DNA from 2 places in the Bradyrhizobium sp. KB893862 SZCCT0404 genome. Region 2 is predicted to be linked to the other one. Evidence: riboswitches for the same ligand, from Rfam matches in the RefSeq annotation. Region 2 holds a riboswitch; the other holds the start of a gene.
What was found. Region 2 has a riboswitch for S-adenosylmethionine ahead of metX (homoserine O-acetyltransferase MetX). Riboswitches for the same ligand answer to the same signal wherever they lie in the genome.

Region 1 (3,407 bases), on a different contig from region 2:
CTGCTGGCGGCGGAACACGCGGAAGACGAATTCGGCGGCATCCGCCGTGCCGCGGCGCGTGACGACGGTGAGGATGAGGCCGGTGAAAAAAGCGTGGTAGAGGTCGGCGACCGCACGCCAGCGCTTCCATTGGGCTTCCTGCGCGGTGTCGCCTGGCGTGGTCATGTTCGCTCCCGATCGTTGTTGCAATCGAGTGTGTCACCGCCTCTGCCGACAGGCAACATGACGCGCGCGCAAGCCTCTCTGCGCGGCGGCCCGTCAATTCCGCATCACGAATTTCGTGCAACCTTCGCAGCGCGATCGCGCTCGACGCGTTCGGTGACGTCGCGCGCCATCGCGACCGATCCCTGCACCGCGCCGCCGGCATCCCGCACCAGCGCAAACGTCATCTCGATGTAGAGCTTGCGGCCGCTCTTGTGCAGCGCGCGGGTCAGTGTCGGCTTGCCCGCAAGCTTCATCGTGCCGCTCGCGAGCGCGGCCTCGAAACCTTTCCAGTGCGCGGCGCGCAGATGCTCGGGAATGATGAGGTCGAGATTCTGGCCGAGCGCTTCGTCGGCGGTGAAGCCGAACAGCGCGCTCGATGCGCGATTCCAGCGCGTGATCGTGCCGGCGCGATCGGAATAGATCAGCGCGTCGGCGACGTCGTTGAGGATGTTTGCGTCGAGTTGGGATTGGTCGGTCATGTCGCCACCTCGCCGGAATGTAGCCCGGATGGAGCGAAGCGTACCGGGATCGTGCCACAAGCGAGAGTGTCCCGGATTTCGCTTCGCTCCATCCGGGCTACAGGATCGGGCTACACCCGAAAATGCTTCGATAGTTTGAGGCCCTGGGCCTGGTAATTGGAACCGATGCGCTGGCCATACATGGCGTCGGGACGCGCCAGCATCTTCTCATAGACGAGGCGGCCGACGATCTGGCCGTGCTCGAGGATGAACGGCACCTCGCGCGAGCGCACTTCGAGCACCGCGCGCGATCCCAGCCCGCCGGCACCGGCATAGCCGAAACCGGGATCGAAGAAGCCGGCATAGTGCACGCGGAATTCGCCGACCAGCGGATCGAACGGCACCATCTCCGCGGCGTAATCCGGCGGCACCTGCACCGCTTCCTTGGAGGCGAGGATGTAGAACTCGCCGGGATCGAGGATCAGGCTGCCGTCGGGGCGCGCCGAGATCGGCTCCCAGAAATCCTCGACGGAATAGCCGGCGCGACGATCGACATCGACGACGCCGGTATGGCGCTTGGCACGATAGCCGACGAAGCCGTTCGCCTTCTCGCCGGAGAGATCGACCGAGACGGCAACGCCGCCCGCGAGATCGGCATCGTCGATATCGACGAGGCGCTCGGCGGCATGCAGCGCATCGAGCTCGTCGGCGTTGAGGATGGCATCGCCGGTGCGGAAGCGCACCTGCGACAGGCGCGAGCCCTCGCGCACCAGCACCGGAAACGTCTTCGGGCTGATCTCGGCATAGAGCGGGCCGTGATAGCCGGCGCCGATCATGTCGAAGCGGCGGGTGCCGTCGGCGATGACGCGGGTGAAGACGTCGAGGCGGCCGGTCGAGCTTTTAGGATTGGCGGCCGCGACGATCTCCGGCGGCAGCGCCAGGCTTTCCAGCAGCGGCACGATGTAGACGCAGTTGGTCTCCAGCACCGCGCCGTCGGCAAGGCTAAACTCGTGCAGCTTCAACTCGTCGATGCGCTCGGCGACGGTGGCACCGGGACCGGGCAGGAAGCTGGCGCGGACGCGATAGGCGATGTCGCCGAGACGCAGATCGAGGCTCGCCGGCTGGATCTGGCTCTCGACGAAATCGTAGGCGGGCAGGATGAGGCCTGCTTCCGCCATCGCCGCGATCATGCGGTCGGGCAGGATACCATTGGCGTCGGGCGCGACCGTGAACGTCAACCGAGGGTCCTCATCAGGGGTCAAGTACATCCGGACATGCGGGAAATACTAGCCTTTTACGGCTATCCGATGGACGCCTTGACGAAAAGGGCAATGCGGAATATGAGCATCACTTATCCCGTGGTGATTTGAGCCGGCCGGCTTGCAGCCACGTTAAATAAGTCGCTAAACAGGCCGGGGACCTCTGTGATCCCGGCCCGTGGTTTTATCCAGGCCGGTTTTTTTGTGACCGTTTTCGACGAGACGGTCATATCGGAGGGTCCTATGTCGAAGTCGCCTGCCACTTACCGCCCCGAAACCCGCCTGGTCCATTCCGGCACCCTGCGCTCGCAATATGGCGAGACGTCAGAGGCGCTGTTTTTGACGCAAGGGTATGTCTACAACAGCGCCGAGGAGTGCGAGGCGCGGTTCAAGGGCGAGGATCCCGGCTTCATCTATTCGCGCTACTCCAACCCGACGATCGCAATGTTCGAGCGCCGCATGATCGAGCTCGAGGGCGCCGAAGCCGCGCGCTCGGCGGCAACCGGCATGGCGGCGGTGACCACCGCGATCCTGGCGCCGCTGAAGGCCGGAGATCACGTCGTTGCTTCCCGCGCGCTGTTCGGGTCGTGCCTCTACGTCATCCAGGACCTGTTGCCGCGCTACGGCATCGAGACCACGCTGGTCGACGGCGCCAATCTCGATGAATGGCAGCGCGCGGTGAAGACCAACACCAAGACGTTCTTCCTGGAGAGCCCGACCAACCCGACGCTCGACGTGCTCGACATTCCCGGCATCGCCGAGATCGCGCACAAGGGTGGCGCGCGGCTTGTCGTCGACAACGTGTTCGCGACCCCGATCTGGCAGAGCCCGCTCGCGCTCGGGGCCGACGTCGTCGTCTACTCCGCGACCAAGCACATCGACGGCCAGGGCCGCTGTCTCGGCGGCATCATCCTGTCGTCGGAAGCCTTCATCGCCGAGCACATCCACAATTTCATGCGCCAGACCGGCCCGTCGATCTCGCCCTTCAACGCCTGGGTCCTGCTCAAGGGCCTGGAAACGCTGGGCGTGCGCGTGCGCGCGCAGACCGACACGGCGGCGCAGGTCGCCGAGGTGCTGGCGAGCCATCCGAAGATCTCGCGGCTGATCTATCCCGGCCGCGCCGATCATCCTCAGGCGGCGCTGGTGAAGAAGCAGATGCGCGGCGGCTCGACGCTGGTCGGCTTCGAGGTGAAGGGCGGCAAGGCCGCGGCGTTCCGCGTGCTCAACGAACTCAAGCTTGCGAAGATCTCCAACAATCTCGGCGACGCCAAGAGCCTCGTGACCCATCCGGCCACCACGACGCATCAGCGCCTGAAGCCGGAAGACCGCGCCGCGCTCGGCATCAGCGAAGGTTTCATTCGCTTCTCCGCAGGGCTGGAGCATGCCGACGATCTGATCGAGGATCTGACGGCGGCGCTGGAGAAGGCGTGATCTTAGATTGTAGGGTGGGTTAGCGCAGCGTAACCCACCACTGTCTATCTCCGCG
Region 2 (3,407 bases):
CCACCAGCAGATGGTCGGCGCGAGCCTGGCCGGATTGTCCGGCCGCAACGCCGCCGAGCGGCAGCACTTCCTGTACAGACATCGCTAGCCGTCCTTAGCCGTAAGCCCGCGTGCCTTGCCGGCCGATTGCAGGAAGGCGCGGGAGATGTCGAAGAATTCGGGCACGTCGAGCAGGAAGGCGTCGTGGCCGCGATCGGTCTCGATCTCGGCGAACGACACCCGCGCGCTCGACGCATTCAGCGCATGCACCAGCGCGCGCGATTCCGAGGTCGGGAACAGCCAATCGCTGGTGAACGACACAACGCAGAAACGCGTCTGGATGCCGGCGAACGCCTTCGCCAGCACGCCGCCATGGTCGGCCGCGATGTCGAAATAGTCCATCGCGCGCGTCAGATAGAGATAGGCATTGGCGTCGAAGCGCTCGACGAAGGACGAGCCCTGGTAGCGCAGATAGGACTCGACCTGGAAGTCGGCATCGAACGAGAAGGTCGGCAATTCGCGATCCTGCATGCGCCGGCCGAACTTGCGATGCAGCGCCGCGTCCGAGAGATAGGTGATGTGCGCGGCCATGCGCGCCACCGCGAGGCCGCGATGCGGATGGATGCCCTGATCGGCATAGCCGCCATTGTGCCAGTCGGGATCGGCCATCACCGCCTGCCGGCCGAGCTCGTGGAAGGCGATGTTCTGCGCCGAGTGCCGCGTTGCGCAGGCGATCGCCAGCGCGGAGTAGACGCGGCCAGGATAGGCCGCAGTCCATTGCAGCACCTGCATGCCGCCCATCGAGCCACCGACGACGGCGAACAGCGTGTCGATGCCGAGCCGGTCGATCAGCATCGCCTGCGCGCGCACCATGTCCGGAATGGTGATGACGGGAAAATCGAGGCCCCACACCTTGCCGGTGGCGGGATTGATCGAGGCCGGCCCGGTCGAGCCCATGCAGCCGCCGATCACGTTGGAGCAGATGATGAAGTAATGCTTGGGATCGAGCGGCCGGCCCGGGCCGACCAGCGTCTCCCACCAGCCGGACTTGCCGGTGACGGGATGCACATTGGCGACATGCTGATCGCCGGTCAGCGCATGGCAGATCAGCACCGCGTTGGAGCGATCGGCGTTGAGTTCGCCATAGGTCTGATAGGCGATCTGGAACGGGGAGAGATCGACGCCGCAATCGAGCCGCAGCGGCTGGTCGGCGCCGAACTGCGCGACCGGCGAGCTCGGATGATCCACCTCATGCGACCGGTCGTCGGCACTGATCGCGGGACTGGGCACGGACTTGACGCCAACCATCATCGACCTCGTTTGCGACTGTCGTCAGACCGCCGCTGGAATCAGGCCATGAAAAACCCGGCCTGAACGATAGGTTCGGCCGGGATCGGAAGCGTCCCCGGCCTGTTTAGCGAGTTTTTTAACGTGGCTGCAAGCCGGCCGGCTCAAATGACCACGGAACGGGCAAAAAACTACCGGCTTGGGCGGTTTTCGTCAAGTCGCGGACCGGATCAACCAAATTCGTCCCTGTCTTGCCCGCCGGACAGGCCGTCATTTCTCTTTGCTTTCGCCGCCCCGACTGCCTAATCAAGACGTCGATCGCAGCGGATCCGGCCTTACCAGTTTCCTACCAGTTTCCTGGGCCGGCCCGCATTGGAACGCCTCTCAACAGTCCAGTCAGATATGTCCCAACGTCCGCCCGCGCCACCGTCATTGCAGGAATTGCGCAAGGAGATTGACGCGATCGACGAGGGCATGCATCGCCTGCTGATGCAGCGCGGCGACATCATCGACCGCCTGATCCAGGTCAAGCAGACCCAGGAGGTCGGCTCGGCCTTCCGTCCGGCGCGCGAGGCCTCGATGATGCGCGAGATCGTGCAGCGTCATCGCGGCATCCTGCCGCTCGACACGGTCGAGAGCATCTGGCGCGTCATCATCTCGACCTTCACCTATGTGCAGGCGCCGTTCTCCGTGCACGCCGACATCTCGGTGAGCGAGCCAGCGATGCGCGATTCCGTGCGCTTCCATTTCGGCTTCACGGTTCCTTACGTCGCGCATTTCAGCGCGCAGGCAGCGGTCGAGGCGGTGGCGAAATCCAAGGGCGATCTGGCGCTGGTCTCGGCGACCTCGAGCCGCACACCCTGGTGGCTGGAGCTGGAAGCAGAGGGCGCGCCGAAGATCATCGCGCGGATGCCCTTCGTCGAGCGCGCCGACCATCCGGCCGCGCTGCCGGTGTTCGCGATCTCGCGCGTCGCCGACAGCGCCCTGGTGACGGAGGTCGAGACCTTCAGCGTGCGCGTGTCGGGATGGAATGCCGAGGTCGCGCGCGCCCTGTCGCCGCTCGCCGAGATCGTGGCGGTGCCCGATACCGCCTTCGACGGCGCGGCCTTGCTCGTCTCGGTTACGAGCGAGAGCAGCATCGGCAAAATCAGGGCTGCCCTGATCGAGGCGGGGGCCTCGGTACGCTCCACGGCCCTCGTCGGCAGCCACGCAACGCGCTATACGGTGGCCCCGACCGGGCCGAAATCGTAAATCGCGTATCGCCTAAAGCCTATCCGGAGTTGAAGATGTCCCGCCCCGTGCCGAACCCCGGCATTCTCGATATTGCGCCCTACACGCCCGGCAAGACCCCGGTGCCGGAGCCGGGCCGCAAGGTGTTCAAGCTGTCGGCCAACGAGACGCCGTTCGGGCCCTCGCCCAAGGCGATCGAAGCCTTCAAGCGCGTGGCGGATCATCTGGAAGACTATCCGGAAGGCACCTCGCGCGTGCTGCGCGAAGCGATCGGCCGCAGCTATGGCCTCGATCCCAACCGCATCATCTGCGGCGCCGGCTCGGACGAGATCCTCAACCTGCTCGCCCACACCTATCTCGGCCAGGGCGACGAGGCGATCTCCACCACGCACGGATTCCTGGTCTATCCGATCGCTACCATGGCGGTCGGCGCCAGGAACGTGATCGCGGAGGAGACCAACCTCACCTGCAACGTCGACGCCATCCTGAAGGCGGTGACGCCGAAGACGAAGCTGGTCTGGCTCGCCAACCCCAACAACCCGACCGGCACCTACATTCCGTTCGACGAGGTCAAGCGGCTGCGCGCCGGCCTGCCCTCGCATGTGCTGCTGGTGCTGGACGCCGCCTATTGCGACTACGTTTCCCGCAACGACTATGAAATGGGCATCGAGCTCGTCGCCACCACCGAGAACACGGTGGTGACGCACACCTTCTCCAAGATCCACGGCCTGGCGGCGCTGCGCATCGGCTGGATGTTCGGCCCCGAGCACATCATCGATGCCGTCAACCGCATCCGCGGTCCCTTCAACGTGTCGACGCCGGCGATGTACGCCGCGGTCGCCGCGATCGAGGACACCGCGCATCAGGCAATGTCCAAGCAGTTCACCGAGACCTGGCGCAACTGGCTGACC

Region 1: linked by a shared signal. The riboswitch ahead of JQ617_RS36815 (O-succinylhomoserine sulfhydrylase) and the one ahead of metX (homoserine O-acetyltransferase MetX) in region 2 are both predicted to bind S-adenosylmethionine.

Annotation. Positions count from the first base shown of each region.
Region 1 is NZ_JAFCLT010000015.1:66,245-69,651, reverse strand. It holds gene JQ617_RS36830 (hypothetical protein) at 1-165, opposite strand, end outside; gene JQ617_RS36825 (PAS domain S-box protein) at 270-683, opposite strand; gene JQ617_RS36820 (2'-deoxycytidine 5'-triphosphate deaminase) at 794-1,930, opposite strand; SAM riboswitch at 2,011-2,090, shown strand; gene JQ617_RS36815 (O-succinylhomoserine sulfhydrylase) at 2,165-3,352, shown strand.
Region 2 is NZ_JAFCLT010000003.1:522,962-526,368, forward strand. It holds gene metW (methionine biosynthesis protein MetW) at 1-82, opposite strand, end outside; gene metX (homoserine O-acetyltransferase MetX) at 85-1,287, opposite strand; SAM riboswitch at 1,373-1,452, opposite strand; gene JQ617_RS16410 (chorismate mutase) at 1,669-2,517, shown strand; gene hisC (histidinol-phosphate transaminase) at 2,553-3,407, shown strand, end outside.